Regions from separate parts of the Aminobacter aminovorans genome, predicted to be linked through region 2. Evidence: predicted binding sites of a transcription regulator. Region 2 holds the regulator's gene; each other region holds the start of a gene.
What was found. Region 2 encodes PhoB, which activates phosphate uptake and scavenging genes when phosphate is short. Its sites were predicted from a motif close to TGTCATNNANCTGTCAT; they were not measured.
Positions count from the first base shown of each region.

Region 1: a site for PhoB is predicted at 4,016-4,032, ahead of DY201_RS20755 (LTA synthase family protein). Genes of this name have one in related genera too.
Region 3: a site for PhoB is predicted at 5,083-5,099, ahead of DY201_RS00310 (PhoX family protein). Genes of this name have one in related genera too.

Region 1 is NZ_UFSM01000001.1:4,200,489-4,211,065, forward strand. It holds gene mltG (endolytic transglycosylase MltG) at 1-49, opposite strand, end outside; gene fabF (beta-ketoacyl-ACP synthase II) at 149-1,411, opposite strand; gene DY201_RS20740 (acyl carrier protein) at 1,441-1,677, opposite strand; gene fabG (3-oxoacyl-[acyl-carrier-protein] reductase) at 1,897-2,634, opposite strand; gene fabD (ACP S-malonyltransferase) at 2,809-3,750, opposite strand; gene DY201_RS20755 (LTA synthase family protein) at 4,177-6,033, shown strand; gene rpsF (30S ribosomal protein S6) at 6,338-6,829, shown strand; gene rpsR (30S ribosomal protein S18) at 6,829-7,077, shown strand; gene rplI (50S ribosomal protein L9) at 7,313-7,891, shown strand; gene DY201_RS20775 (cyclopropane fatty acid synthase) at 8,035-9,342, shown strand; gene DY201_RS20780 (YnfA family protein) at 9,431-9,754, shown strand; gene DY201_RS20785 (autotransporter family protein) at 9,908-10,577, opposite strand, start outside.
Region 2 is NZ_UFSM01000001.1:1,387,124-1,397,700, reverse strand. It holds gene DY201_RS06890 (hypothetical protein) at 1-252, shown strand, start outside; gene DY201_RS06885 (YMGG-like glycine zipper-containing protein) at 413-658, shown strand; gene DY201_RS06880 (CHASE domain-containing protein) at 739-2,340, opposite strand; gene DY201_RS06875 (ATP-binding cassette domain-containing protein) at 2,461-3,249, opposite strand; gene DY201_RS06870 (sugar ABC transporter permease) at 3,271-4,623, opposite strand; gene xylF (D-xylose ABC transporter substrate-binding protein) at 4,767-5,807, opposite strand; gene DY201_RS06860 (ROK family protein) at 6,057-7,298, shown strand; gene phoB (phosphate regulon transcriptional regulator PhoB) at 7,328-8,017, opposite strand; gene phoU (phosphate signaling complex protein PhoU) at 8,116-8,820, opposite strand; gene pstB (phosphate ABC transporter ATP-binding protein PstB) at 8,860-9,684, opposite strand; gene pstA (phosphate ABC transporter permease PstA) at 9,709-10,577, opposite strand, start outside.
Region 3 is NZ_UFSM01000001.1:60,046-70,622, forward strand. It holds gene DY201_RS00285 (DoxX family protein) at 30-509, shown strand; gene DY201_RS00290 (GNAT family N-acetyltransferase) at 621-1,217, shown strand; gene DY201_RS00295 (hypothetical protein) at 1,289-2,029, shown strand; gene DY201_RS00300 (hypothetical protein) at 2,175-2,483, shown strand; gene DY201_RS00305 (hypothetical protein) at 2,652-2,990, shown strand; gene DY201_RS00310 (PhoX family protein) at 3,037-5,022, opposite strand; gene DY201_RS00315 (phosphatase PAP2 family protein) at 5,266-5,952, shown strand; gene DY201_RS00320 (helix-turn-helix domain-containing protein) at 6,044-6,289, shown strand; gene DY201_RS00325 (SulP family inorganic anion transporter) at 6,375-8,090, shown strand; gene DY201_RS00330 (Hsp70 family protein) at 8,117-9,373, opposite strand; gene DY201_RS00335 (LysE family translocator) at 9,588-10,205, shown strand; gene cysK (cysteine synthase A) at 10,360-10,577, shown strand, end outside.

The DNA.
Region 1 (10,577 bases), 2.8 Mb from region 2:
GTGCGGCGCGTGGTGCGCCCTCTCCCTGCCCTGGCGTATTGATGCTCATCTTGCCTCGCCTTTGCGTCGAATCCCCGCCGGGAGACTAGGCTTGAATGTGGCAAAAATCACGGCAAAGGGCCCGTAACGGGCCCCTTCCCACAACCTATCAGCCGTTGAAGCGCTGGAATACCAGCGAGGCGTTGGTGCCGCCGAAGCCGAAGGAGTTTGACAAAGCGACGTCGACCTGCCGCTTGCGCGGCTTGTTCGGCACCAGATCGATGGCCGTCTCGCGCTCGGGATTGTCGAGATTGATCGTCGCCGGCACGATGTTGTCGCGGATGGCGAGGATCGAGAAGATCGCCTCGGCAGCACCGGCAGCCCCCAGGAGATGGCCGATCGACGACTTGGTCGACGACATCGACACCTTGGAGGCGGCGTCGCCGACAAGACGCTCGACAGCGCCGAGCTCGATCGTGTCGGCCATGGTCGAGGTGCCATGGGCGTTGATGTAGTCGATGTCGGCAGGCGTCAGCTTGGCGCGCTTGAGGGCGGCCGTCATGCAGCGGAAGGCGCCATCGCCATCCTCGGCGGGTGCGGTGATGTGATGGGCATCGCCGGTCAGGCCGTAGCCGACCACTTCTGCGTAGATTTTCGCGCCGCGTGCCTTGGCATGCTCGAGCTCTTCGAGCACGACGACGCCGGCACCCTCGCCCATGACGAAGCCGTCACGGTCGCGGTCATAGGGGCGCGACGCCTTTTCCGGATCGTCGTTGCGATCAGTCGAGAGCGCCTTGCAGGCGGCAAAGCCGGCCAGCGACAGGCGCGTTACCGGTGCCTCGGCGCCGCCGGCCACCATCACGTCGGCATCGCCGAACATGATCAGGCGGGCCGCATCGCCAATGGCGTGCGCGCCGGTCGAGCAGGCGGTGACCACGGCGTGGTTCGGGCCCTTGAGCCCGTGCCGGATCGACACCTGGCCGGAAACCAGATTGATGATCTGGCCTGGAATGAAGAAGGGGCTGATGCGGCGCGGGCCGCGCTCCTTGAGGATCAGGGCGTTCTCGGCGATGCCGTCAATGCCGCCGATGCCCGAGCCGATCATGACGCCGGTCGAATTCTGTTCGTCCGGCGTCTTTGGCTGCCAACCGGAATCCTTCAATGCCTCGTCGGCGGCCGCGATCCCGTACAGGATGAAGTCGCCGATCTTGCGCAGTTCCTTGGGTTCAAGGACCGCTTCGGGATTGAAGCTGTTGTTGGAGCCGTCGCCGCGAGGGATGACATTGGCGATCTTGCAGGCGAGGTCGTCGACCTCGAACTCCGTGATCCGCCGGGCTGCGCTGCGGCCGGAAAGAAGCTCTTTCCAGCCGTGCTCGTAGCCCATGCCGAACGGTGAAAGCAGGCCAAGGCCTGTGACGACCACACGCCTCATCGCAGGCATCCCTGACAATTCGCGATCGCTCAGGCCGAAGCCTTGTCGATGTACTTCACGGCGTCGCCAACGGTGAGGATGGTCTCGGCCGCGTCGTCGGGGATCTCGACGCCGAATTCTTCTTCGAAAGCCATGACGAGCTCGACCGTGTCGAGGCTGTCCGCGCCCAGATCGTCGATGAAGCTCGCAGCTTCCGTCACCTTGTCGGCGTCGACGCCAAGATGTTCAATGACGATCTTCTTGACGCGCTCTGCGGTGTCACTCATGTGGGCATCCTCAGTCTGGTGTTGTTAGGTCTTCGTTAGCGGGCGGATTGCCGCTAATCAAGCTGTAATCTACGCTTTCCCAAGCGCTCGGGCGGCGGTCGGGTTTCGTCCTGGCCACCTGATGGAGCGCGGCAATACACGAAAAATTCACCGCGTCCAAGGCAAAAGGGCCGGTTATCCCGGCCAATCGCCCAATCAGATCCCAAATCAGATCCCAAATCAGATCATCGCCATGCCGCCATTGACGTGGATTGTCTGGCCGGTGACGTAGGCCGCTTCGTCGGAAGCGAGATAGGCGACCGCCGAGGCAACTTCCTTGCCGGTGCCCATGCGCTTGGCCGGGATCGCGGCCATGATCGCCTCTTTCTGCTTGTCGTTGAGCTTCTCGGTCATCGCCGATTCGATGAAGCCGGGTGCGACGCAGTTGACGGTGATGTTGCGGGTGGCGATCTCCTGGGCCAGCGACTTGGAGAAGCCGATCATGCCGGCCTTGGAGGCGCAGTAGTTGGTCTGGCCGGGGTTGCCGGTCACGCCGACGACCGAGGTGATGTTGATGATGCGGCCATGACGGCGGCGCATCATCGGATGCGTCAGCTCGCGCGTCAGGCGGAACATCGCCGTCAGGTTGATCTCGATGACCTGGTCCCAGTCGGCATCCGACATGCGCACGAACAGGCCGTCCTTGGTGATGCCGGCATTGTTGACCAGGATGTCGACCCCTTCGAGTTCGGCCTCGGCCTTCTGGCCCAGCGCCTTGACCTCGTCGCGGTCGGCGAGATTGGCCGGGAACAGCTTGACGCGGTCGCCGAGTTCGCCGGCTAGCGCCTCGAGCTTTTCGATGCGGGTGCCGTGCAGGCCGACAATGGCGCCCTGCTTGTGCAGGATGCGGGCGATTTCTTCGCCGATGCCGCCGGATGCACCGGTGACGAGTGCCTTGCGGCCGGTCAGATCGAGCATGTTGCTACCTTCCTTGAAGAGCGCACCCTTCACACGGGTGGGGTCGTTTGAATTGCTCAGTCGCCTGCTTGGTTCGGGGCGCCTGCTTGGTTCGGGGCGCCTGCTTGGTTCGGGCGCCTGATTGGTCCAGGCCTGATGGGTTCGGGCGCCTGATTGGTTCGGCGCCTGAATGGTTCAGGCGAGCGCGGCGATGGCCGCGTCGATGTCGGCCGGGTTGTTGACGGCAGCCGTCGCGATTTCCTTGTTGATGCGGCGAGCGAGGCCCGACAGCACCTTGCCGGCGCCCACTTCATAAAGCGTGGTGATGCCGTTGTTGCCGAACCACTCGACCGTCTCGCGCCAGCGCACCTGGCCGGTGACCTGCTCGACGAGGCGGGCGGCGATCTCCTCGGGGTCGGTGATCGGCTTGACGGTGACATTGGCAACCACCGGCACGACCGGGACGTTCTTCTTCACGCCGGCCAGCGCCTCGCGCATCTTTTCCGCCGCCGGCGCCATCAGCGCCGAATGGAAGGGGGCGGAGACCTGCAGCATCAGCGCGCGCTTGGCGCCCTTTGCGGTGCAAAGGGCTGCGGCACGCTCGACCGCCGCCTTCTCGCCCGAGATGACCAGCTGGCCGCCGCCATTGTCGTTGGCGATCTGGCAGACCGAGCCTTGTGCCGCCTCAGCGCAGGCGGCGTCGACGTCGCCCTGCTCGAGGCCGATGATCGCAGCCATGGCGCCCAGGCCTGCCGGCACGGCGGCCTGCATGGCGTTGCCGCGGATGCGCAGCAGGCGGGCGGCGTCGGCGACCGAAACAAAACCTGCGGCGGCAAGCGCCGAATATTCGCCGAGCGAGTGGCCGGCGACATAGGCGACCTTGTCCTTGAGCGACAGGCCGCGCGATTCAAGCGCCCGGAACGCGGCCATCGACACCGCCATCAGCGCCGGCTGGGCATTGGCGGTCAGCGTCAGCGTCTCCTCGGGTCCTTCCCAGATCAGCCTGGACAGCTTTTCACCGAGCGCATCGTCGACTTCCTCGAAGACGCGGCGTGCCTCTGGAAAGGCATCGGCGAGTTCCTTGCCCATGCCGACGGCCTGGCTGCCCTGCCCGGGAAAAGTGAATGCAACGGCCATGTTGGTCTCCTGGCTACTTGCCGCATCGGCCCGGACCGGAATCGGTTTTTCGGGGTCGACGGGCAGACATATCACGCGGCGCGCCACCGGACGTCCTGGAACCAGCCGCGCGCCATATCGTTGTGCCTCTGGCGCAATGGATACCGCGAAGTCAAGTCTTGAGGGCTTTGGGACCCCAATGGGGCAAATAATCACAGAGAATTAATGCCAAATACGTTTTGTTTGCCCCCTCCTTCTCAATTTTGCCATATGCGCTAGGTTTTCGATGACAGTTTCGTGACGGTTGCGTGACGCTGCCGTCCAGCGTTCGAGGAAGTTGAGTTGGCAAAGCTGTTCGCGACAGGCAAGTCCGTCGCATATGACGGGGAAAACGAGGCTGAAGCACTCAGCCGGCGTGACTATGCATTGGGCGTCCTGCGCTCGGTGATGATCACGCTCGCCGTCTCGGCCGTGCTGGTCTTCGCCATCGAATTGGTTGCCCGCGGCTCCTTCATCGACACGCTCAATTTCTTCCAGCAGCCGTTCAAGCCTAGCTGGACCACGGTGGCGCTGTTCGCTTTGCTGATCATCGGCTTCGACGCTCTGCTCGGCCGCCCCTATAACGGCCTGTTGATCGTCGCACCCGTGGCGCTGATGCTGGCCTTCGTCGGCCACCAGAAGTCGCTCTATCTCGGCGACCCGCTCTACCCGACCGATTTTCTCTATGCCCGCCAGATCGTCGAACTGATGCCGCTTTTGGTGCGCGAGCGGCCGCTTGCCGGCATAGGCATTGCGGTTGGCCTCATCGGCGGCATCTCGCTGCTCGTGCTCGCCTGGCGCTACTGGCGCCGCCGCATGCCGGCGCTGTCGTTCTGGGCGCGCATGTCGCGCCTGGCGATCGCCATTCCGGCGCTGGCCTTCTTCGTCTCGATCATGGACTACGCCACCTTCTCGTGGACGCGCGATCGCCTGCAGATCATCCCGATGATGTGGGACCAGAAGGAAAACTACGCCTCCAACGGCTTTGCCATTGCCTTTGCGCTCAACGTGCCGATGGCCAAGGTCAAGGCGCCGCAGGGCTATTCCGACAAGGCCATCGACGCCATCGCAGCACCTTCGCAGAAGGCCGCCGTGCTCCCCGAGGAAAAGCCCGACGTCATCATCGTGATGAGCGAATCCTTCTGGGATCCGACGCGCCTGCCCGGCGTCGCGATCACGCCGGACCCGATCCAGAACGTGCGCGCATCGCAGTCCGGCCACGTCTTCTCGCCCGAATTCGGCGGCATGACCGCCAATGTCGAGTTCGAGGCGCTGACCGGCTTCTCCAACGCCTTCCTGCCGGCCGGCTCGATCCCCTACCAGCAATATGTCCGCGCGCCGGTGCCTTCGCTTGCCACCTTCTTCAAGAGCGAAGGCTACGACACCAAGGCCATCCACCCCTTCGGCGGCTGGTTCTGGAACCGCGCGCCGGTCTACAAGGCCTTCGGCTTCGACAAGTTCATGTCGGAAGAGAACCTGCCGCTGCTCGCCAAGCGCGGCCCGCTGGTCTCCGACGCCGCACTGACCGAAGAGATCATCCGCGAGGCCGACGCCACCGATCACCCCTTCTTCATGTTCGCGGTCTCGCTGCAGAGCCACGGCCCCTACGAGCCGAACCGCTACAGCGACACCACCCACAAGGTCGAGGCGCCGACGTCGCAATGGGCGCGCGATTCGATCCTGACCTATGCCGAGGGTGCTTCCGACGCCGACCGTGGCCTGAAGCGCCTGATGGACTGGGCCAGCAAGCGTGAGCGCCCGACCGTCATCGCCTTCTTCGGCGACCACCTGCCGCCGCTCGGGCCGGTCTATGTCGAGACGGGTTTCATGAAAGAGCCGGTCGCCAAGCGCAAGGCGCCGATCGACGAAATGCTAGTGCAGCACGAGACGCCGCTGGTCGTGTGGTCGAACCGCACCGGTGCTGCGCGCGACATCGGCTCGATCAGCCCGGCCTTCCTGCCGCTGCATGTGCTCGAGACCGCCGGCATCAGCCACCCCTATTATACCGGCTTCCTCGGCGACCTGCATGACCGCTACCGGGTCGTCGACCGCAACATGCTTCTGCCGCGCCAGGGCGAGTCGGTGTTCGACTGGTCGCGCCAGAAGGAGCTCGATCCGGCGATCCGCGATTTCCGCTGGCTGCAATATGACATGATGTTCGGCAAGCGCCGCGGCGCCAAGGGCTTCTTCCCCGAGACCGTCGACAAGGTTGTGGCCAACCGCACGCGTTCGCCGCTGTTCCTCCGGGACGAGGCATTCGGCTGAGCCAAAACCGGCCGGAAAGGCCGGTTTTCCTGAGAATCTCGGCCTTCCCCCTTGCCTTGGCTGCACTTAGCATGTAGACGCCCGCCATCTGCCGGTCCCAGCTGGGGGCTGAACGGAGGGCCGGAGGCTTTCTTGAAAGTCGCCGTGTGAAGCGAAAACGCTTCCGCCTCCCGTGTCTCCGCTCTCGACCGTCTCGTCGTGCTCCTTTCTTCCCCTGAAGGCCGCAAGGTCTCGAAGGGTCAGGGAGGTCGCAGAGGCTCTAGCCGCCGGGACCGGAAGATGGAAACGAAGAAAGGCAAAAACTATGGCTCTTTATGAACATGTGTTTCTTGCCCGCCAAGACCTCTCGCAGCAGCAGGTCGATGCACTTGTCGAACACTACAAGGGCATCATCACTGCAGCTGGTGGATCGGTTGGCCGGGTCGAGAACTGGGGACTGAAGTCCCTCACCTACCGCATCAACAAGAACCGCAAGGCGTATTACACGCTCATGGACATCAGCGCTCCGTCGGCTGCCGTCAAGGAAGTCGAGCGCCAGCAGGGCCTGTCCGAAGACGTTCTGCGCTTCCTGACCGTCAAGGTCGACGCGCATGAAGAAGGCGTCTCCGCCATGATGCAGAAGCGCGAAGAGCGCTCCGAGCGTGGCGATCGCGGTGGCTTCGGCGACCGTCCGCAGCGCAGCTTCGGCGACCGCGACCGCGGCGACCGTGGTCCGCGCAGCTTCGGCGACCGCGATGGCGGTGGTGATCGTGGCCCGCGCCGTCCGCGCGAAGGCGTTGAAGGGGGTGCAGAATAATGGTCGACATCAATCAGATCCCGACCCGTCGTCCTTTCCACCGCCGTCGCAAGACCTGCCCGTTCTCCGGCGCCAACGCACCGAAGATCGACTACAAGGACGTGCGTCTGCTGCAGCGCTACATTTCCGAGCGCGGCAAGATCGTTCCTTCGCGCATCACCGCCGTCAGCCAGAAGAAGCAGCGTGAACTCGCCCAGGCGATCAAGCGCGCCCGCTTCCTCGGCCTGCTGCCCTACGTGGTGAAGTGATTTCAGTTCCGGCCCGGCGGCATCCGCCCCGGGCCGGAATACTCCCTGCCGCGACGGGCGCGGTCGGGTGAAGCTCAAATCCCGGGTTGGATTTCTCAGGAAATCCTAACTGCCGCGACAGGCAGGACAGCGAAACCGGCGGCAACGCCCGCATTGCTTCCTTGCCCGTTGAATTTTTCCGCTGCCTGTGCAGCCAACGACCGCTGCCTCTGCAGCCAACGAAAGGACAAGGACAATGGACGTCATTCTCCTCGAACGCATTTCCCGCCTCGGCCAGATGGGCGACACCGTCAAGGTCAAGGACGGCTTTGCCCGTAACTTCCTTCTGCCCAAGGGCAAGGCGCTCCGTGCCAACGAAGCCAACAAGAAGAAGTTCGAAGGCCAGCGCGCCCAGCTCGAAGCCCGCAACCTCGAGCGCAAGTCCGAAGCCCAGCAGGTCGCCGACAAGCTCGACGGCAAGTCGTTCGTCATCGTGCGCTCGGCTGGCGAAACCGGCCAGCTCTACGGTTCGGTCTCGACCCGCGACATCGCCGATCTGCTGATCGCCGAAGGCTTCACGATTGCCCGCAACCAGGTCGAGCTCAACCAGCCGATCAAGACCATCGGCCTGAGCAACGTCGCCATCGCGCTGCACGCCGAAGTCGAAGTCACCATCACGCTTAACATCGCGCGCACGGCCGACGAAGCCGAGCGTCAGTCGAAGGGCGAGACGCTGACCACCGCCGAAGCCATCTATGGCGACGACATCAACGAAAACGCCCGTCCGGACAGCTTCTTTGATCCGAACGAAGACGGCGAAGGCGACGAAGGCTGATCCCAGCCTCTGTCCCGAACCAGTTTTCTGGACCAAGCCCGGATGGCAACATCCGGGCTTTTTTTGTGCCAGGCGTGGAACTTGGCAGCGTCGCTCCTATTTTGAGGAAAGGACTACACGACTGACCTTTTCGCGAGCGCGCCATGAATATGCTGTTGCAACGCATCGTCGGGAAGCTTGTGCGTACCGGCAATCTGACAGTCACCGGCCCCAACGGACGATCGCACCGTTTCGGCGATGATACGGGCGACCCTGTCCACCTCCTGATCAAGACGCGGCGTGCCGAAAACGCCATCACGCTCGACCCGATGCTGGCTTTGCCCGAGGCCTATATGGACGGCGATGTCGACATCGTCGGCGGCGACGTGCTCGGGCTGATGCGGGTGGTGTTCCAGAATCTCGGCAATGGCAGCATCGACACTGCCTGGACCAAGGCGCTGGACAATCTGCGGCTCGCCTTCCGCCGCTTCCAGCAGGTCAACACGACAGCCCGTTCCAAGCGCAATGTGCAGCGCCACTACGACCTGTCGGGCGAGCTCTACCGGCTCTTCCTCGACACCGACATGCAATATTCCTGCGCCTATTTCGCCGACCCCGAAATGACGCTGGAAGAAGCCCAGATCGCCAAGAAGGCGCATATAGCAGCCAAGATGCGGCTCAGGCCCGGTCAGTCGGTGCTCGACATCGGCTCCGGCTGGGGCGGTCTCGGGCTCTACCTTGCCCGCACCTTCGAGGCGCAGGTGCTCGGCGTGACCTTGTCGACCGAGCAGCATGCGGTCGCCACCGAACGGGCCCAGGCCGAAGGGCTGGAGAACCGGGTCCATTTCGAGATCAAGGACTATCGCGACCTGGTCGAGCGCTTCGACCGCATCGTCTCCGTCGGCATGTTCGAGCATGTCGGCGTCAACCACTACCGGACCTTCTTCGACAATGTCGCCAAGCGCCTGAAACCCGACGGCGTGATGGTGCTGCATTCGATCGGCCGCGCCGGCCCGCCGGCCTCGACAAGCGCCTTCATCCGCAAGCACATCTTCCCCGGCGGGTACATTCCCGCCTTGTCGGAGGTGCTGCCGGCGATCGAAAAGGCCGGCCTGATGGTCACCGACGTCGAGATCCTCAGGCTGCATTATGCCGAGACGCTGAGGCACTGGAGCCTGCGCTTCGCCGCCAACCGCGACAAGGCCAAGGCGATCTATGACGAACGCTTCTGCCGGATGTGGGAATTCTATCTCGCCGCCTCCGAGGCAGCCTTCCGCTGGCAGGACCTGATGGTCTTCCAGATCCAGCTCAGCCACCGCAACGACACGCTGCCGCTGACCCGCGACTATATCGGCAAGTGCGAGAAGGCGCTGGCCATGCACGAGATGGGACACCGCCAGACGAAGCTCGCCGCGGAAGCCGAACCTGCCGCCAAGACCAGCCGCCGCAGGAAGGTCGGCGACAGGGAATAAGATCGCCGCCAACGCGGGACTGGGGCCTTGCGTCTCATGCGGCTCCCATAGGAAAAAGCCCGTCTCTCCCTGAGCCCGGGCTTTTTTCATGACCTATGCCATCTACGCCCTAGCAGCCCTTGCCGAGATCGCCGGCTGCTTTGCCTTCTGGGCCTGGTGGCGGCTCGACAAGTCGCCGCTCTGGCTGGCGCCCGGCCTCGTCGCGCTGGTCGCCTTCGCCTGGCTGCTTGCCCTTGTCGAAGCCGATGCCGCCGGCCGCACTTACGCCGCCTATGGCGGCATCTACATCGCGGCGTCCTTGTGCTGGCTATGGCTCGCCGAAGGCATCCGCCCCGACCGCTGGGACATGATCGGCGCCATCATCTGCATCCTCGGCGCCTCGATCATCCTGCTTGCGCCAAGAGGCGCCTAGAGCGCTTCCGCTTCTGTGCGAACCGCGGAAACGACCCTTGTTTTCTTCGAACCGCGGAAACGACCCTTTTTGCGCAATTCCGAACGGAAAACCGCTTCACACTTTTCCTGGAGTTGCTTCAGCGAACCTGCCGCCCGGCCGTGCCAGGCCTCGTCACCATTTGACCTGCAGGCCGACATTGCCTTCGAAGGTCCGGCTGCGCTCGCCACCCAGGTTGAAGCTGTAATCTGCCACCGCAAAGGCTGTGACCTTGTCGGTGAAGCTATGGCTTATGCCCGCGCCGAGCTCGAGCCTGGTGCCGCCCGTCTCGACCCGGATCGCGTCGCTGTCGAAATAGGTGACGTCCTCGCCGTTGAAGCCGTGCCAGAGATTGGCCTTGAGATAAGGCTTGAGCTGGCCCGAGGCGGTGTCGAACGTGCCCTCAAGGCGCGCGCCGATGCGGCCGGTGACGCCGCGCCCCTCGTCGAAGCGCACGCCCGACAAGGTGTCGTCGGCGTCTTCAAGGGAAACATCCTGCCAGATGATCTGCGCCTGCGGCTCGAGCATCCAGCCTTCGGTCAGGGTGATCGGTGCCCCCGCTTCCAGCGAGGCGGTCACCACGCGGCCGTCGGTATCGATGCCGATGGCGCGCTCGGAGCTTGCGTCGCCGCCGAGCCAGCTTCCCATCAGCACGGCATCGACATACCAGCCGCCTGGCCCGACATGGGTGAAGTAGCCGCCGACGCTGTAGGCATCGAGGTCGAGCTTGCCTGCGGCAAGGTCGGCCTGACCCTGGACTGCACCGCTGATATCGGCATTGAGGCTGGCATAGCCGAGGAACAGG
Region 2 (10,577 bases):
CCGGCGCCTGCGCCGCTGTTCGAGGCCTATGACGCTTGCCAGGCCGAATTGCCCAAGGTTCTGACCGCATTCACGTCGCGCGACAAGCGCACTTTTGCCAAGTGCCTGGAGGTCGACCCAGCACTCGAGGAGGATTACGACCAGTTGACCTGGAATGTGTTGCCCAACGGCACGCTCGAGGCGTCTCTGACCGTTTCCAGCGTCGTCGTGGCATCGGGTGACACCACCGGCAAGCCGGTCCTTCTCCATTGATGCGGCAGCGTATCCAGCCGCCGCCCCCAGGCCAAGGAGCCGACATCATGCGGATACGCTAAGCCGTTGAATTGACGCGGCGAGCGGAAAAACGATTCCGATTTTTAGACTGATACGCTAAGTATTCACCGGGCGATGTTAAAGTGAGAGGACTGACCACATGAAGAAGCTTATCCTTGTCGTTGCAGCCGTCGTTGCAATCTCAGGCTGCACGACGACCGAGCGCGACGTTGCGACCGGCACGGGCGTGGGTGCTGTGGCTGGCGCGCTGATCGGCGGCGGCCGCGGCGCTCTTATCGGCGGTGCCGTCGGCGCGGCCTCGGGCCTGCTGGTCCGTAACCTGCGCAATGGCTACTGCGAATACCGCAACAGCCGCGGCCAGATCTATACCGCACGCTGCCGCTGAACGGCTTTGCAGACAAAACCCGGCGATGGCTCTGGCCATCGCCGGGTTTTTCTTTGGCATTCTTGCCGCCGCTGATGCACTCAGCCGCCATAGGGTATGTCGATCTCCACCCGCAGTCCGTCCTTGGCGTAGCGACGCATGATCTTGCCATCGAGTTCGCGGGTAATGTTCATGTCTATAAGCTTGGTGCCAAAGCCGGTCCTCTCGGGCTCCGAAACGCCATTGCCATTGCGTTCGGCCCAGTTGAGCACCAGCCGCCGTTTTCTGCCCTGGCCGTTCAGGCGCCAGTTCACCTTCAGTCCACCAACCGAGTTGTCGCCGTCGCCATATTTCAGCGCGTTGGTGGCAAGCTCATGGAAAGTCAGACCAAGTGCCTGCGTCGTCGTCTCGTCCAGTTCGACCGTCGGACCATTCATCATGTCCTCCGGCAATTCCTTGCCGAACACTTGGCCCAACTCGATGCGCAGCAATTCCTCGAGATCGGCCTTTTGCCAGCGCGAGCGCGTCAGCATGTCCTGCGATGCCGCCATTGCCTGAAGTCGCGCCGAGAAGGACGACGAGAAATCATTGATGTTCTCGGAATGCGCCGCGGTCTGTCGCGCCATCGCCAGCACGCGGGCGATCGAGTTCTTGATGCGATGCTTCATCTCCTGAAGCATCAGGTCCTTTTCCAGCAGGCTCTTCTCGGTCGTTTCGTGCAACTGCGCCGCGGCCTCATAGGCGCGCTGCTGATAGCGCGCGACAAGCGCGATGGCACCCGCGAGCACCAGACCGAAAACCCCGAGCATCAGCGGCGCGGCACGCGGTGATGGCGGCGCGAACGCTGTGCTCGGCCTGAAATTGACGGTCCACTTGCGGCCAGCGACATTGGCCTCGCGCGTCACCGAGAACTCGTTGCCATAGCTGGGATCAGGCGGCACCTGTGACCGGAACAAAAGCGTGTCGTCGCCCATGGTCCCGTCGAAAACCTCCACCGCCACCGGCAGCAGCGGCGCCTTGCCGAGCGCTGCCTGGAACAGCTCCGACGTGCGGAAGGCGACATAGAGAAAACCGGCGGGCGCCGGACCTTCTGCCGCCGGGCGGTCGACGCGCGAAAATACCAGGATCCCGGGCTGCTTTTCGTTGTCGCCCTGGCCGAGCAGCACCCTGCCCGTCGCTTTGGGTTCACCCTGAGCCGTCATCGCCGATTCGATCGCGAGCCGGCGCAGCGGGTCGGTGGCCATATCATAGCCCATCGCATCGAGGCTGGCCTTGCTCATCGGTTCGAACAGCACGATGGGCGTCCGCCAATTCAGCGGCGTCTCAGGAAACAGCGCCCGCTCAATGCCGTAGCCGTCGTTCAGTTCGCGCGTGACCGTCTCGCTCTGACTGGTCTCGATCAGCCGGAGGAAGCCTATGCCGCGCAGGCTGGGGAAATTCTTCTCGGCATCGAGCGAAGCGAAATAGTCGCGGAACTGGTCGCGGGAAAGATGGCCCTTTTGAGCGACGAACATCGCTTGCGTCGCATGCAGCAGGGCAAGGTCGAATTCCAGCCTGCCCTCAATGCGGTTGAGCGCGTCGTCGGCGACCGACTGGAACTTGATCCGCGCCGCCTCCACGGTCGCCAGATAGACGAGACCGGCCATCGTCAGGCTGACGAGGGTCACGGCAATAAAGATCAGACTGGGGAAGTACTTTCTCAATTCCGGCTGGCTCGCGTCACCCACGCACCATTAAAGCACGATCGCGCAAAGGTGAAACTGCTTTTCGCGATCGTGCATTGAGCCAGACGTGCGGTCTGGCTGAGCCGGCAAAAGACCTGTTCAGGCGGCGATCTGCATCGCTCCCGGTCCCGGCGTAGCGCCAGGCGGGCACTTGCCGAGAATGATCATGCCCAACACCTCGTCCTTGGTCACGTCCTGAGTGCGGGCAGTGCCCACGACCTGGCCGTTCTTCATCACGCAGACGCGGTCGGCGAGATCGAACACGTCGTGGATGTCGTGGCTGATGAGGAAGATGCCTATGCCGTCAGCCTTGAGCTGCTTGACCAGTTCGCCGACCTGCGCCGTCTCCTGCGGCCCAAGGGCAGCCGTCGGCTCGTCCATGATCAGGATGCGGGCGTTGAACAGGATGGCGCGGGCGATCGCTACCGACTGGCGCTGGCCGCCCGACAGCTTGCTGACCGGCTCCTTGAAGCGCTGGAAGCGCGGGTTGAGCCGGCCCATCACCTTGCGCGCCTCGGCCTCCATGGCGACATCGTCCAGCGTGCCATAGGCGGTCATGATCTCGCGGCCGAGGAAGAGGTTGGCGGCGGCATCGACATTGTCGGCCAAAGCCAATGTCTGGTAGATCGTCTCGATGCCGTATTTCTTGGCGTCGCGCGGGTTGGAGATCGATGCCTCCTCCCCGCGGACCATGATCGTGCCGGTGTCGCGCTTGTAGGCGCCCGACAGGATCTTGATCAGCGTCGACTTGCCGGCACCATTGTGGCCGAGGAGCGCCACAACTTCGCCTGGGTAGAGATCGACCGAGGCGTCGTCGACGGCGCGGATGCCACCAAAGGCGATGGAGATGTTCTTGAGGTCGACGAGCGGGATACGGGTCTGTTCCATGATCTTGGCTCCCGGTTTTCGTTAGACGCGCTTGCGGTAGAGCGTGTCGAGCCAGACGGCCACGACCAGCACCAAGCCGACGACGATGTTCTGCAACGGCGTGTCGATGTTGAGCAGCACCATGCCCGACTGCAGCGACTGCATCAAAAGGGCACCCAGCATGGCACCAGCAACGGTGCCGGAGCCGCCTGCGAGCGAGGTGCCGCCGATGACGGCTGCCGCGATGACCAGCAGTTCGTCCAGCGTGCCTAGCGAATTGGTGGCGGAGTTCAGGCGCGCACTGGAGACAGCGGCGCTGATCGCTGCCAACACGCCCATGATCATGAACACCTTCATGGTGATCCAGCGCGTGTTGATGCCGGCCAGGTTGGCCGCCTCGGGATTGCCGCCGATGGCGAAGACATAACGACCGAAGCGGGTGCGGTTGGTGACGAAGGTCATGACGATGCCCACGGCCACAGCGATCAGCACGGGAATGGCAATGCCATGGGCGATGAACAGCCCACCTTCGGGAACGGTGATGCCGTTGGCCTCGGCATAGCGGCGCACGATGCCGATCGGCCACGGGTAGGAATTTGCAATCCAGATTGCACCGAGGATGACGCCGCAGGTAACAGTGCCGAGAAATGCCTCGGCCCAGAGCGGCCGCAGCGGGAACTTGAAGCGCTTGCGTTGCTGGCGGCCACGCAGCAGCAGCAACACCACTGCCAGGCATGCAACGAGACCAACGATCCAGCTCCATGTCGCACCGATGGCGCCCTGCGGACCACCGCCCATGAGCTGGAAGGTCGCATCGAGCGGCGCAATCGTCTGGCCTGAGGTCACCCACCAGGCTGCGCCGCGCCAGACCAGCAGTCCGCCCAGCGTCACGATGAAGGCAGGAACCTCCATATAGGCGATGACGAAACCCTGCAGCGCGCCGATCAGCAAGCCGAGTGTGATGCCGATGACGAGTGCCAATGCCCAGATCCACGGATTACCGAGTTCGAGACCGATGGCTTTGACAAGGAAGTGCACCTGGGCAAAGCCCATGACCATGCCGATCAGGCCTTCGGCCGAGCCGACCGACAGGTCGATGTTGCGCATCACGATGACCAGCACCATGCCGGTCGCCATGATCGCAACGGCCGACGCCTGCACCGACAGGTTCCACAGGTTGCGTGCGGTCAGAAAGGTGCGGCTGTCGAAATCGAACGGGTTGACGCCGAGGCGCAGGCTCGAAATCACCTGCAACCCTACCCAGATCAGCAACAGCGCGCCGATCATGCCGAGCATGCGCGTATCGATCTCGGTTGCCTTGAGGAAACGCCCGATCGGGCTGAGCTCCGTCGTTCGCGCGCGGTCCGCCGGCACGTTGGAAGTCGTGTCTGTCATAGTTACCTCCCGACCGAACAGCCGTCTTCGCGGCGGCCGGTGTGCGCATGATAGGGTCAATATGCCATGTCATGAAGCGGGCGTTTTGGGAAAACGCCGCGGTCATTGAACCGCGGCGCTTCTCCTGTCGGACTCGGCCGATGTTAGTTGCAGGCTGCGACCGAACCCGCTGCCACGCCCTGGCAGACGACGTCCTTGCCAACCCAACCGGCGTCGATGACGACGTTGAGATTGTCCTTGGTGATCGCAACCGGCGTCAGGAAGACCGAGTTGAGCTCGAGGCCACCAGGCGTCTTGAACTTGGTGACGTTGGCGATCTCTTCCATCTTCTTGCCATCGGCGAGCTGCGAGGCGATTTCGGCCGCGCTCTTGCCGAGTTCGCGCGCATCCTTCCAGACCGAAACGGTCTGGGTGCCGAGCGCGATGCGGTTCAGCGCGGCATGGTCGCCGTCCTGGCCGGAAACCGGCACCGAGCCGGCAAGGCCCTGTGCCTGGAGCGCTGCGATGGCGCCGCCGGCGGTACCGTCGTTAGAAGCCACGACCGCATCGATCTTGTTGTCGTTGGCGGTGAGGAACTGCTCCATGTTCTTCTGGGCGTTGGCCGGCAGCCAGCCGTCAGTATAAGCTTCGCCGACATTCTTGATCTTGCCGGCGTCGACGGCTTCCTTGAGCACTTCCATCTGGCCGGCGAACAGGAAGTCGGCGTTCGGATCTGCACCGCTGCCCTTGATGAAGACGTAGTTGCCTTCAGGCTTGGCGGCGAACACGCCCTTGGCCTGCATGCGTCCGACTTCCTTGTTGTCGAAGGTCAGGTAGAACGCGTCCTTGTTCTCGATCAGGCGGTCGTAGCCGACAACAGGAATGCCTTCGGCGACGGCCTTGTCGACGGCCGGTCCGATGGCCGAGGCGTCCTGAGCGAGGATGATCAGGGCGTTGGCGCCCTGCGAGATCAGGCTCTCGACGTCGGTCAGCTGCTTGGCCGGCGACGACTGCGCGTCAGCCGAAATGTACTTGTCGCCGGCGGCCTCGATGGCGGCCTTCATGGCGGCTTCATCGGTCTTCCAGCGCTCTTCCTGGAAGTTCGACCAGGAGACACCGATGACCTTGTCCTTTGCCGAAGCCCCTGCCGTAAGCGACAGAGTCATGGCAACACCCGCCAGGATGGCGGTGGTAAACTTTTTCATTATTTCCTCCCTGCGCCCAATGGGCGCGCCTACTTCGCGATAGCCCTTGGAGAAGCTCTTTTTTTCGAGCCTCGAAAAAATACTGACGCAATGGCCCGTCACTGTCAACATGGTTTCGCGTGGGATCTCTATTTTTTTCGAGGATCGAAATAAATAGAGACAATTGGCGTGGGCTCTGTCACAATCGCTTGGCGCGTAAGGGACTGCCGCTTAAGAAGGGCAGCGCTTCGCCGGGAGGAAGACGAGCACATGTCGGTCGGCATACGTCACGACGATCTGAGACGGCGCAACCGCGCCATGGTTATATCCGCTGTTCGCCGTGCCAGCCAGCCGTCGCGCACCGAAATCGCCGCCACCACCGGCCTCAGCCACTCGACGATCTCGACGATTTCCTCCGATCTCATATCGGAAGGCATCCTTGCTGAAGCCAAGGTCAGCGAGCCGGTTTCGATGAAGCGGGGCCGGCCGCAGGTTGGGCTGATGCTCGAACCCAATGCCGCGTCGATCGTTGCCATCGTGCTCTCGCTCAACAGCCTGTCGGCCGCCGTCATCGACTATGCCGGCAACACGACCGCAGAGGAAACGAAGCGGCTGGTGACCCAGAAGATGACCGCGGAGGCATTGCTCGACGAGTGCAGCGCCATGATCCGCCGCCTGATCGACGATGCTGCTGCTTCCGGCGGGCCGGTGCTGCGCATCGCCATGGCTGTCCAGGGCATCACCGATGCCGCTTCGCGCAAGCTGTTGTGGTCGCCGATCACCGAGCATGACGACCTGCCTTTCGCCGACCGGTTCGAGAAGGAATTCGGCGTACCGGTGTCGGTCGAAAACGATTGCAACATGATCGCCGAAGCGCTGCGTTGGCGCGACCCGGTGCGCTATCGCGACGATTTCATCGCCATCCTTCTGTCGCACGGCATCGGCATGGGCCTGGTCGTCAAGGGCGAGCTGTTTACCGGCACGCAATCGTCGGGCGCAGAGTTCGGCCACATGGTCCACCGACCGGACGGCGCGCTCTGCCGCTGCGGCCGCCGCGGCTGCATCGAGGCTTATGCCGGCAACTACGCCATCTGGCGCAACGCCAGAATTGGCGACGAGAATGCCGAGCCTCTGGCCGACCTGTCCGACGACGACATCAGAGCGATTGCCGACGCCGCCCGCGACCATGACGGTCCCGAGCGCGAGGCCTTCCGCAAGGCCGGTGAGGCGATCGGCTTCGGTTTAGGCTCGATGTTCGCCTTGTTCGACCCCGCCCCCCTCGCCTTCGTCGGCGTCGGCGCAACGGCCTTCGACATCATGGAGCCGCATGTACGCGCAGCCATCGCCAAGACGGCAGGCGGGCTGCACTCGAAAGCGATCTCGTTCGACACCGAACCCAACGAGGTTCCGCTCAAGCGGGAAGGCGCGATGATGCGCGCCCTGCTTGCCGTCGATCAGGAGATCTTTGCCGCAGGCACCGCCCCACGCCGCGCCGATACCGACGGCGCCTAGCCTGGGGCGAAACGGACAAGGCGTGGTCTCTAGTCTTCGCGGATCGCGTAGCCGGCACCGCGGATGGTGCGGATCACGTCGGGCATGCGGCCGTTGTTGACCGCCTTGCGCAGGCGTCCGACATGGACGTCGACGGTGCGCTCGTCGATGTAGATCGTCTCGCCCCAGACATTGTCGAGCAACTGGCTGCGTGAGAACACCCGGCCCGGATGCCGCATCATGAATTCGAGCAGGCGGAACTCGGTCGGGCCGAGCTTGATCTCGCTCTTCTTGCGGTAGACCCGATGCGACTCGCGGTCGAGCATGATGTCGCCGACCTTGAGCACCGACGACAGCACCTCGGGCTTGGCCCGGCGAAGCAGCGCCTTGACGCGCGCCATGAACTCCGGCGTCGAGAACGGTTTGACCAGATAGTCGTCGGCGCCGGTCGAAAGCCCGCGCACGCGGTCGCTCTCTTCGCCGCGCGCGGTCAGCATGATGATCGGCAGGCGTTCGGTGTCTGGCCGCATCCTGAGCCGGCGGCACAGTTCGATGCCTGACAGCGCCGGCACCATCCAGTCGAGCACCAGAAGATCGGGCACGTTTTCCTGGAGCCGGATCTCGGCCTCGTCGCCACGCGTGACGACCTCGACCTGGTAACCTTCGGATTCGAGATTGTAGCGAAGCAGCACGCCCAGCGGCTCTTCGTCTTCGACGACCATGACCTTGGGAGCGATCATCGGCTATACCTTGTCCTGGCGCATGGTCGCTTCCGGACCATACGCTGATTTAACCTATGCAGCGCCCCCGCGCCAAACGCATGCGGTTGCGGAAATGCTCAGGCCGGAACCGTCGTCGTGGTCTCGTCGACCTTGGGCCGGTTCAGCGGCAGCTGCGTACCTGTCACGACGAAATAGGCGTTCTCGGCGATGTTGGTGACATGGTCGCCGATACGCTCGAGATTCTTGGCGCAGAACAGCAGATGCGTGCAGGCCGTGATGTTGCGCGGATCTTCCATCATGTAGGTCAGGAGTTCGCGGAACACGGCGGTGTACTGGATGTCGATCTTCTGGTCGTCGGCGCGCAGATCCTTCAGGCCCTCGGCCTGGCGCGCGACATAGAGATCGACGACGCCGCGAACCTGGCCGAGCACCAGTTGCGCCATCGCGTCGATCGAATGCGAGAGGTTGCGCGGCGTCGGCGACTGGCCGACGGCGCCTACACGCTTGGCGATGTTCTTGGCAAGGTCGCCGATGCGCTCGAGATCGCCCGCCATGCGGATTGCGCCGACGACGGCGCGCAGGTCCTGCGCCATCGGCTGGCGCTTGGCGATCAGCGTGATCGCCGAATTGTCGAGATCGCGCTGCTTGGCATCCATGATCGTGTCATCGGCAACGACGTTCTGCGCCAGCGCCTGGTCGGACGACAGAAGCGCGCGGATGGCGCCTGCCACCATCGCGCCGGCGAGATCGCCCATGTCGCGGATGAGCTGGTCGACGTGCTGGAGTTCCTCGTCAAAGGACCGGACTGTATGTTCGCCCATGATTTCTTCCTCGTCTCGTGTGCGGCGGCGCAAACTCACTCAGCCGAAGCGGCCGGTAATGTAGTCCTGCGTCCGCTTGTCGTCGGGGTTGGTGAACATCTTGTCGGTCGGGCCTTCCTCGACGAGATAGCCGAGATGGAACATCGCCGTACGCTGCGACACGCGTGCCGCCTGCTGCATCGAGTGGGTGACGATGACGATCGTGTAGTTCTCGCGCAGTTCGTCGATCAGCTCTTCGACCTTCGCGGTAGCGATCGGATCGAGCGCCGAGCAGGGCTCGTCCATCAGGATCACCTCGGGGGAGACGGCGATGGCGCGCGCGATGCACAGCCGCTGCTGCTGGCCGCCCGACAGGCCAGTGCCTGGCTCGTTGAGGCGGTCCTTGGCCTCGTTCCACAGGGCGGCTTTCTGCAGGCTCTTCTCAACGATAATGTCGAGCTCGGCCTTGTTCTTGGCAAGGCCATGGATACGCGGGCCATAAGCGACATTTTCGTAGATCGACTTCGGGAACGGGTTCGGCTTCTGGAACACCATGCCGACACGGGCACGCAGTTCGACCACGTCGATCTTGGGATCGTAGATGTCTTCGTTGTCGAGAGTGATCTTGCCGCCGACGCTGGCGCTGTCGATGGTGTCGTTCATCCGGTTGAGGCAGCGCAGGAATGTCGACTTGCCACACCCCGACGGGCCGATCAGTGCCGTCACCTGGTTCTGGCGGACATCGAGGTCGACGCCGAACAGCGCTTGCTTGTCGCCATAGTGCACTGTCACCTTGTCGCCGCGCATCTTGATGATTTCGTTCGTTCTGGCGTTCATCTCAGCGTTCACCGCGTCGTCGAGGGATTTTTCGGTCATGATGTTCATAGCAGGATGCTCCTTGTCCATGCCCTACCAGCGGCGCTCAAAGCGGCGGCGCAGGACGATGGCGACGATGTTCATCGCCATGAGGAAGATCAGAAGGATGATGATGGCGCCCGACATGCGCTCGACAAAGGCGCGCTCGGCCTCGTTCGCCCACATATAGATCTGCACCGGCAGTGCCGTCGCCGGGTCGAAAGGCGTCTTGGGATAGTCGGCGACGAAGGCTACCATGCCGATCAACAGCAGCGGTGCGGTCTCGCCGAGCGCACGCGCCAGGCCGATGATCGTGCCGGTCAGGATGCCCGGGGCGGCCAGCGGCAGGATGTGCTGGAACACCATCTGCATCTTCGAGGCACCGAGGCCGAGTGCTGCCGAGCGGATCGACGGCGGCACGGCGGCAAGGGCTGCACGCGTCGCGATGATGATGGTCGGCAGCGTCATCAGCGTCAGCACCAGGCCGCCGACGAAGGACGCAGAGCGCGGCAGCCCGAGGAAGTTGATGAACACAGCCAGGCCCAGAAGACCGAAGACGATCGACGGCACGGCGGCGAGGTTGTTGATGTTGACCTCGATCAGGTCGGTGAAGCGGCTCTTCTTGGCGAATTCCTCGAGGTAGATCGAGGCGGCCACGCCGATCGGCAGTGCCAGAAGCAGCACGATCACCATCATGTAGAACGAACCGATGAGGGCGACGCCGACACCCGAGGTTTCAGGCCGGCTCGACGCGCCGTAGCTGAACAGGCCGGTGTTGAAGTGCTCGGCCATGACACCTTCGGCCTTGAGCTTGTTCATCCACTCGACCTGCTGGTCCGACACCTTGCGGCGGCTTTCCGGAACCTCGAGGTCGATCTGGCCCTTGAAGGCCGAGTCGAGATTTGCGGCGGCGAGGATGTCGA
Region 3 (10,577 bases), 1.3 Mb from region 2:
TCGAGATGACTGACATCAACCACGCGCCGATGGCGCACAAGGCCGGCTTGGGTATTGCAATCCGGCGCATCGAGGCCGTCATTGCAGCGATCCCGGAGGCGCTGCCGTTGCTGGCGCTGCGCGTCGCCATTGCCGTACCGTTCTTCAAGTCGGGACTGACCAAATGGGACGGCTTCCTGACGCTGTCGAACGGCGCGCGTTATCTGTTCACCCAGGAGTTTTCGCTGCACATTTTCGGTAACCAGTATCCCTATCCTGCACCCATCCTGATGGCGACGCTGGCCGGCATCGGCGAGATCGTGCTTCCTGTGCTGCTGGTGCTGGGGCTTGGCACGCGCTTTGCGGCACTCGGCATCCTCCTGATGACGGCGGTGATCCAGCTGACCGTGCCGGAGGGCTGGGCCAACTTCCACCTTCCCTGGGCCGCGATGGCGCTGGCGCTGGCCGCCTATGGCGGCGGACAGCTTTCGCTGGACAGGCTGGTTGGCCTTGGCGCACGCAAAAACTGAGGCGGTGGCGGGCTTGCGCGAGACACACGCTGTCGGCTGTTGACGCCGCGGGGAACGCACGCTCCTATACCGCCCGCAGCGAGGGGACGCTGTGGACTGAAGGAGCATGTCATGCCCGAAAAGGCTCATAGCGACGAGGGTTTGACTGCCGAGGCGCGGCCCGCAACCAAGGAAGACGCAGCTATCCTGGCCAAGCTGGTCAACATGGCCGGCGATGGGCTGCCGCTCTATCTCTGGACAAAAATGGCCGAGGACGGCGAGGACCCCTGGGAGGTCGGCCGGAGGCGGGCGCAACGCGAGGAAGGCAGCTTTTCCTACCGCAACGCCGTGGTGCTGGAGCATGGCAAGGTGATTGCCTGCCTGATCGGTTATCCGATCGTGCCTTCGCTGCCCGACCCCGACACGCCTGCAATGTTCGTGCCGTTCAATATGCTGGAGGCGCTGGCCGTCGGCAGCTGGTACGTCAACGTCATGGCGACGATGCCCGAGGCACGGGCGCGCGGCTACGGCTCGCGGCTGTTGGCCATGGCCGATACCATCGCCGAGGCGACCGGCTGCACCGGCACCAGCCTGATCGTTTCGGACGCCAACACCACCGCCCGGCACCTCTATGAGAGCGTCGGATATCGCGCGATCGCCTCCGAGCCGATGGTCAAGGAAGGCTGGACCGGCGCTGGCGAGAACTGGATGCTGATGGTCAAGCCGTGAAGGGTTTCCGACCCGACATTAGCGCACGCCCGGAGCCCCGGCCCCAAATGAAATTCTGTGACGACACCGTCATGGCCTATGACGCCTCGCGCCGGGTCTTCGAAGCTGGCGACGCGCTGACCTTCGACGCCGCCTGCCGGCTCGCTCATCTGCCGTTGGTGGCTCCAGCCCATGCCGAGGTCATCCCCGGCAAGGAGGGGAAGGATTATCGCAACGGACGATATGATACGCCAAGGCATTCCCTGGTGGTGCCGGTGGATGCCGGTGCGCTGGGCGCTGCAGAGACGTTCCAAGCCTTCGAGGCGGAGCTTCGCTCGTTTTCCTTCAGCAACAAGATCGCCTGGCAGCTTGGCCGCGAACGCGCCGGCAAGCTGCATGCGACCATCGTCGGCGGCTTGTCCGCGTCTGGCATTGGGCGTTGCGTGGAGGCAGCGGCCGCGGCATCTACGCCGCTGGGCTTGATTTCCCTTCGCATTGGCGGGCCGTTCCTCGGCCGGCTCAACACCGGGCGGATCTACCTTCCGGTCTATCCCTGTTGCCATGACGGCGAGGACGTCTTTGGGCTGGTGCAGCAGGCCTGCGGCGCGCGGCTGAGCCGCTTTTACGGGGTTGGAATGTATCATTTCGCGGCGGCGCTGACGGTTGCGGAGACGGCCGATCTGGCGCGGCTGGCCGAGCGGTGGCGGCGATCGGTTCTGGCCGAACTGCCGGTGACGTCGCTGGCGGTGATGGCGACGAACGACGACCTGGCGCTTTCGGGGCGGGTGGTCGCGACGATCCCGCTGGGCGAGCGGTCAGGCAGGCCGGTTTGATCCTGGCAATCGCGCAAACGAGCCCTTCGCCATTCGCTTGATCTTTTTTCCATCTCCGTCGTGAACCTTCTTCTCCTGCCCGGACACACACGATCGTGGCGGCCAGTGAGCCGCAAGATCAAAGGTGTCCCAGAGGAGAACCGAAATGAACGTCACCAACACCATCATCCGCTCGTCGCTGATCGCAACGCTCGCGCTTTCGATGTCGGCCTTTGCAGGTGCTGCATCGGCAGCCCAGCTCAAGGCCCGCGTGCCGGCACCGCCGCCGCACCAGCTCGGGCTCAAGGCGCCGGGCAGCGGCGGACAGACCCACGGCCATGTCGAGACCTGCAACAACAAGGCGTCGTGCAACCTGATGATCTCCTATTGCATCAGCAATGGCGGCGACTGGCAGGAGACCGGCACGCCTGGCCCGCAGGGCGAACCCCAGAAGGGCAAGTGTACCTATCCCTGATGGAATCAGGGGCTCCCAAGACCGGAAGCCAAGCACCCTCCCGTCTTCAGGACGGGAGGGTTTTTGCGCCGCATGGCGCCATAACGCTGGAGCGTGTCGCCGCTCTGCTTGACGTTGGCGCAGCATTCGGAGCAAATCGCCGGGCATTCGTGGGAGCTTGCCTGAAAAATGTCCGTCATCGGCCTTTCGCTGCTTGGTTTTTCGACCGTCATCTTCCTGATCGCCGCGATGGTGGCCAAGACCTGGGGCATCGAGCCGACGATCGGCAAGCTGGTGGTGACGCTGATCCTCTATTCGCTGGGCAACCTGATCATGCTGCGCCTGGTGCGGGACTTCGGCATGTCGGTGTCGTTCTCGCTGTCGGCGGTGATCCAGTTGATCGCCGTCAACGCGGTGGCCATCATCTATTTTGGCGAGAAACTGAGCGGCATACAGGGCATCGGCGTCGGGCTCGCCGTGGTCGCGGTGGCGCTGATCACGCTCGGGCCGGCGCTGGCCGGAAAATGAAAACGGCCGCTGAACGCGGCCGCTTCCCCAGGTACAAAGACTTCGATCAGACGGCGATCTTGCCGCCGCCCTGCTTGGTGATGGCGACGACGGCCGGACGGACCGGCATCTCGGGCTTGAAGTCGGGCCAGCGGGTCGAAAGGTCCTCGTAATAGGACGGGCGGCCAAAGCCTTCCCAGTCCTCGCCACCATCACCCGGATGCTGTACGGCGACGAAGGCGGTCTGGTCGTCGGGCGCGAACAGCGGGCCGCACATCTCGGCGCCGACAGGTACGCGGAAGAACAGCTTGGAGGTGGCGCGCGCCTCGCCCTCGGTGTCGACGGCCCACAGGCCGTCAGTGCGGCCGGTGGCCTTGGGCGAGTTTCCGTCGGTCGACACCCACAGGCGGCCGGCGGAGTCGACGGCGCAGTTGTCGGGCATGCCGAACCAGCCATTTTGGGTCGTGGACGTCGAGAACGAGGCGCCGACCTCGGCGACCGACGGATCACCACATTTGAGCAGGACTTCCCACTTGCCCTTGGCGGCGGTGAAATCGCCGCCGTCCTCGATCAGCTCGATGATGTGGCCGAAGGCGTTTTCGGCGCGTGGGTTGGCGGCGTCGACCTGGTCGGCCTTGCGCTTGGTGTTGTTGGTCAGCATGACATAGACCTTGCCGTTGACGGCATTGGGCTGAATGTCCTCGGGGCGGTCCATCTTGGTGGCGCCGAGCAGGTCGCCGGCGCGGCGCGCCTCGATGACCACGTCGGCCTGGCTGACAAAGCCGTTGTCGGCAGTAAGCGGGCCTTCCCCCTGAACCAGCGGCAGCCAGGCGAAGGTGCCGTCCTCGGCAAACTTGGCGACGTAGAGCGTGCCTTCGTCGAGCAGGTCGAGATTGGCAGCGCGGTCGTCGGGGTTGAACTTGCCCTTGGTCACGAACTTGTAGACGTAATCGAAGCGCTCGTCGTCGCCGAGATAGAAGACGACGCGGCCGTCGCTGGCAACGATGGATTCAGCGCCCTCGTGCTTGAAGCGACCGAGTGCCGTGCGCTTCTTCGGCAGCGAGTTTGGATCGTTGACGTCGACCTCGACGATCCAACCGAAGCGGTTGGGCTCGTTCGGCTCCTTGGAGACGTCGAAGCGGTCGTAGAACTTGAACCACTCATAGGTGCCCTCAGGCACGCCGAGACGCTTGTAGTTGGCGGCCTCGGGATGATCGGCCGGCAGCTCGCCGCCGAAATAGCCGTGGAAGTTTTCCTCAGCCATGATGTAGGTGCCCCAGGGCGTGACCCCGCCGGCGCAGTTGTTGAGCGTGCCGAACACCTTGGTGCCGGTCGCATCGGCATTAGTCTTGAGGCGGTCATGGCCGGCGGCCGGGCCGGTCAGCTGCATCTCGGTGGTCGAGGTGATGCGGCGGTTGAGTTTGCCGTCGCGGACCGGCTGCCACTTGCCCGCTTCCTTGCGGATCTCGACGATGGTGCCGCCATGGGCCGCCATCTCGATGTCGACGCGCTTCTGGTCGGCGCGAGCGACTTCGATCTTGCCCTCGACGATCTTGACGATGCCGGGGAACATCAGGTGCTCGTTGGTGTATTCGTGGTTGACCACCAGCAGGCCGTGCTCGGACGAGCCTTCGAGCGCGATATAGCCGACATAGTCGTTGTTGTAGCCGAACTGCCTGGCCTGGGCTTCCGCCGACTGGTTGGCCGGGTCGAACTCGGGGGCGTCGGCGAAGATCGGGTCGCCCCAGCGCAGCAGCACGTCGGCGTCGTAACCGGCGGCGACATGATGCTTGTCGTCGATGCCGGCCTCGATCTCGTCGAAGGCGAAGGCGGACGCGCTAGCCGCGCGGGCATCGTCGGCGAGCAGGATGGCGATCGGGCTGACGGTTGCGGCGATGGCAGAGACGGCAAGCGAGCCCTGGAGGAAGCCGCGGCGGGAGAAGCGCCTGGCGATGATGTCGCCCATGGTGCGGTTGTCGGTCGGGTTGTGGCCGGGACCGTCATTCTCCTCGAGCATCGAGGTGCGGAATTTCTGATCATGGGGCTGGTTCATGGCGTCGACCTCTGGCTGGGTGTTCGGCTTGGGGTTCGCCGAGACCGCTAGTTGCCGTGCATAACAACAGCATGACAATCTGGTCGAAAATCCACAGCACTCCAAAGCGTGACTGAAGTGGCCTCGCGGGTGGGTTTGCTGCGACCTTTTGCATGCACGCCTTTTCTTTGGGAAAGGCGTGCCCACCTGTTGCGAACCGGCCCGGAAGCGGCCATCCCAAGAGCGGAACAAGACGGACGGACGATGCAGCAGAGATTGTGGAACAGGATCGAGTTTTCGCTTTTGGCGGGAGGCATCATCATTGCCGGCGGCCTCTGGGGCTTCGTCGAACTGTCCGAGATCGCCCGCGAGGCCGCACCGCACAGCTTCGACACCGACATCCTGCTGTTCTTCCGTGAGGCCGGCAACACCGCCGATCCGATCGGCCCGTCATGGGTGGAAGAAGCGATGCGCGACATTACAGCACTCGGCAGTGCATCGGTGCTGATCTACATCACCGCGATCAGCGTCATCTACCTCGCCATGACCAGGCGCTGGGGCCCCGCGCTGTTCGTGTTCGCTTCGGTGGCCGGCGGCCAGGTACTGTCGAGCCTGCTCAAGCTCGGCATCGACCGGCCGCGGCCAGACCTCGTGCCGCATCTAGCGCAGGTGCACACGATGAGCTTTCCGAGCGGCCACGCCATGCTGTCTGCCGTCACCTACCTGACACTGGGTGCGCTTCTTGCCCGTTTCCTGCCGGGCCGGGCGGCGACGATCTTCGTCTTTGCCATCGCCATCCTGACCACTGTCATGGTCGGCATCAGCCGCGTGTATCTCGGCGTGCACTGGCCATCCGACGTGCTTGCCGGCTGGTGCGCGGGTTTTGCCTGGGCAACGTTGTGCTGGCTGATCAGCCGGCGCTTCATGCGGCCGGTCGAGGACGAGGAATAATATGTGCTACAAGCATTAATAATGATGCTTGAGACATCAGTATGAATGTATGGTACATTCATACTGCGGATTGAGACGGGACCAGCTCCAAGTGATCACAGCCGCACAGATGCGCGCCGCAAGAGCGCTGGCAGGCATCGACCAGAAGACGCTCGCCGAACTGGCCGGCGTCTCGGTGCCGACGATCCAGCGCATGGAAGCGAGCGAGGGCGTTGTGCGCGGCGTTGTCGACACGCTGACCAAGGTCATCGAGGCGCTCGATGCCGCCGGCATCGAGCTGATCGGCGAGACCGAGAGCGGCGGCCGGGGCGTGCGGCTGAAGAAAAAGGCCTTCTGAGCCTCGTGATCCGCAAGATGTAGTCGCGACGGCGACCGCCGACAATTTTGCCGACGATCCCGCCGCATTCGACAGGGTGCGGAAGATGGATACGGTGGGGAACCCACAACAGCACAGCACGCCGACATTCGCCGAACTGTTCACGCCCAAGCTGGTGACGGTTTTTCGCGAAGGCTACGGCGCGGCACGGTTCAAGGCCGACGCGATATCAGGTCTGACGGTGGCGATCGTGGCGCTGCCACTGTCGATGGCGATTGCCATCGCTTCTGGCGTGTCGCCGGACAAGGGCCTGTTCACGGCAATCATCGGCGGCTTCATCGTCTCGGCAATGGGCGGCAGCCGGTTCCAGATCGGCGGCCCCGCCGGCGCCTTTATCGTGCTGGTAGCAGCTACGGTTGCGCGCGAGGGCGTCGAGGGCCTGATCCTCGCCACTTTCATGGCAGGCGTCGTCCTGATTGTCGTCGGCTATCTCAGGCTCGGCACCTACATCAAGTTCATCCCCTATCCCGTCACCGTGGGTTTTACGGCGGGCATCGCAGTCATCATATTCGCCAGCCAAGTAAGCGAGATGTTCGGGCTGACGCTGCCGGGCAAGGAGCCGGGCCAACTGGTGCCGAAGCTTATGGCGTTGGCGAAAGCAGCCGGCACGTTGAACGTCTCATCGGTGACTGTGACCGCACTCACCATCGCAACAATTCTGGCGCTCAAGCGCTGGCGGCCGAATTGGCCCGGCATGCTGATCGCGGTCGGCGTCGGATCCATGGTCGTTGCCTTGCTGGCACTGCCGGTCGAGACCATCGGCACGCGGTTCGGCGGCATCCCAAGAACATTGCCATGGCCTGCCCTGCCCGTATTCAGTCTGGACAAGGCGATGTCGGTACTGCCGGACGCCGTCGCCTTCGCGCTGCTCGGTGCCATCGAGTCACTGCTGTCGGCGGTGGTTGCCGACGGCATGACCGGCCGGCGCCACCGCTCGAACTGCGAACTGGTGGCGCAGGGTTTCGCCAATATCGGTTCGGCGCTGTTCGGCGGCATCTGTGTGACCGGCGCCATCGCGCGTACCGCCACCAACGTTCGGGCCGGGGCCTACGGACCGGTGTCCGGCATGCTGCATTCGCTGTTCCTGCTCGCCTTCATGCTGATGGCAGCGCCCCTGGCGAGCTACATACCGCTGGCAGCACTGGCCGGCGTGCTGGCGGTGGTGGCCTGGAACATGGTCGAGAAACAGGCTTTCGCCGCGCTGATCCGCTCGTCGCGGGGCGATGCGCTGGTGTTGACGGTCACCTTCCTGCTGGTGGTGTTCCGCGATCTGACCGAAGGCATCGTCGTTGGCTTCGCGCTGGGTGCGCTGCTGTTCATCGACCGCATGGCAAAGAGCGTCGCGGTAGAGGCCGAAATTCCGCTGACGCAGGAAGACGTCGCCGACACGACCAACGGCAGCCGCCATGCCTACGTGCCCGAGGATGCAGGCGATGCCGACACCGTGATTTACCGGATCTCGGGCGCGTTCTTCTTTGGAGCCGCCTCGACGGTCGGAGCAGTGCTCGACCGCATCGCCGACCAGCGGCGCAACTTCATCCTCGACTGCAGCCGTGTGCCATTGCTCGATTCAACGGCGGCCATTGCAATCGAGGGCGCCGCACGCAAAGCCGGCAAGGCCGGCGTCAGGTTCTTCATAACAGGCGCTTCGCCGCAGACGCGGCGAATGCTGGTTACCCACGGCGTCCGGCAGCCGCTGGTCAGCTATGCAGCCTCGGTGGCGGAAGCGGTTGAACTGGTGAGGGCCGACAAGGCAACGTGAAACCGGTTGCCTGATGATCAGAAGCGTCAGGCAAACTTGCGCTGGGCGTCGAGGGCGAGTCCGAGACCGACCGAGCCGAAGGCGTCGCCCTGGACGATCTGGGCACCCGGCACCAGCGCCAGGATGCTTTCGCGCGCCAGCGGGATGGCGGTCGAGCCACCGGTCAGAAACACCGCAGTGATGTCCTTTGCGCCGACCTGGGCTTCGGCAAGCGTGTCGGCGACGGTCGCGGTGACGCGTTCGACGGCACTGCGGATCGTATCTTCCAGGCCTCGCCTGGTGAGCGGCGCGGTGAATTTCGCCCCGGGCAGCTTGACGTCGATCGTCGCTTCGGCAGCGTCGGTCAGCTCGATCTTGGCCTTTTCGACCTTGGTCGCCAGCGCGTGGCCGAAACGCTGGTCGACAACCTCGATCATCCTGTCGATGAGATCGGGCCGCTGCGCCTCGAAGCGGATCTGGCGCAGGTCGAGCATTGCCTTGGGGGTATAGAGCAGGTTGATGCGCTGCCAGGTCGCCAGGTCGATGAAGTATCCGGCCGGCAGGTTGCGCTTGCCGTCCTTGGTCGGGGTGAGATAGCCGAGCTCGGGCATGATGTGGGCGATCGAGAGCAGGCGGTCAAAATCGGTACCACCGATATGGACGCCGCGATTGGCGAGGATGTCGGCCTTGCGATCGCCGGAGGCGGCACGCTCGGGCGAGACGCGGACGATCGAGAAGTCGGAGGTGCCGCCGCCCATGTCGACGATCAGCGCCAGTTCTTCGCGCGTCACCGTGCGCTCATAGTCGAGCGCGGCCGCGATCGGCTCGAACTGGAAGTCGATGTGCTTGAAGCCCTGTGCGCGGGCGGCCTTTTCAAGCTCGCTCTGGGCAGCCGCGTCGGCCTCGGGGTTGTCGTCCACGAACTGGACCGGACGGCCAAGCACGACGTTTTCGACCGGCTCGCCGACGTGGTTTTCGAGGCGGTCCTTGAGATGGCCGACGAACATGCCGACGATGTCGGTGAAGGCGATGTAACGCGCCTTGATGCGGGTCTTTTCATGCACCAGCGAGGAGCCGAGCACGCTCTTCAGGGCGCGCATCAGCCGGCCTTCGGCGCCGTCGGTGTATTCGCCGATGGCGCGGCGGCCAAGGGCCGTCTGGTTGTCCTCGAAATTGAAAAAGATGGCCGACGGCAGCGTGACGTTTTCACCCTCGAGCGCAACGAGGCGCGGACGGCCGTTCTCGATAACGCCGACGGTTGAATTGGAAGTGCCGAAGTCTATGCCGCCGAAAGCCGGTCGCATCGCCTGGTCCTGAATTTTCTGCATGAATGAATGGGCGACCCCAAGCTTCTGCCGGGCCGCAATCGGACCGTGCGCCTACACGACGGGGCGACGATTGTCGATCTCTTCCGGGCATTTTCCGGGAAAATGTGATCGCTGGCCCAATCCCCGCGGCATTCCATGGAAACCGGTTTCGTGCGATATCGCAGCCATTCGAACGAGCCGGATATCCGCCATGACCCTTACAGGTTTTCTTGCCTATAGCGGTGCGCTGGCCATCGCTGCCGCCATTCCCGGTCCGGGCGTGACGGCGCTGGTGGCGCGTGCGCTCGGCTCGGGCTTCCGCTCCTCGCTGGCCATGTCGCTCGGCCTGGTGGTCGGCGACCTGACCTATCTCACCGCCGTCGTGCTTGGCCTTGCCTTTGTCGCCCAGTCCTTCGGCATGGTGTTCCTGGCAATCAAGTGGCTCGGCGTCGCCTACCTTGCCTGGCTCGCCTGGAATTTCTGGACCAGCGGCATCACGCCTGAGACCGTCGAGACGAAGAAGGGCAAGGGCGGGCTGTTCTCGAGCTTCCTCGCCGGGCTGACGGTGACGTTGGGCAACCCCAAGACGATGATCTTCTACCTGGCGATCACGCCGACGGTGGTCGACCTGCACGCACTGACACTTGGCGACTACGGCATTCTCGTCGCCATCACCATTGCCGTGCTGCTGGTCGTGCTGGTGCCCTACTTGCTGCTGGCCTCGCAGGCGCGCTGGTTGCTCAAGACGCCGCGCGCGCTCAAGCTGCTCAACCGCACCGCCGCCGGTTTCATGGTTGGCGCGGCCGCTGCTATCGCCGCCCGCCAATAAGCAGACGGCCCGGAATTTCATTCCTCATAATTGGCGTTCACGGAAACATGTTTCCGTGAACCTTGGCTAATCAGCACGAGACCCACTCGGAATCTGCCCTGCGACCTCCTATCTTCGCAGTTCACATCTCAGGCCTTTTTCGGGAGCGAAATCGATGAACAAGCCCGTTACCTCCACGCGCCTACCAGGTCGCGGACGCATCTATGGCTCCATCACCGAAACGATCGGCGACACGCCGCTGGTGCGGCTCGACAAGTTCGCCAAGGAGAAGGGCGTGGCGGCGAACCTGATCGCCAAGCTGGAGTTCTTCAATCCGATCGCATCGGTCAAGGACCGTATCGGCGTCGCCATGGTCGAGGCACTGGAGGCCGA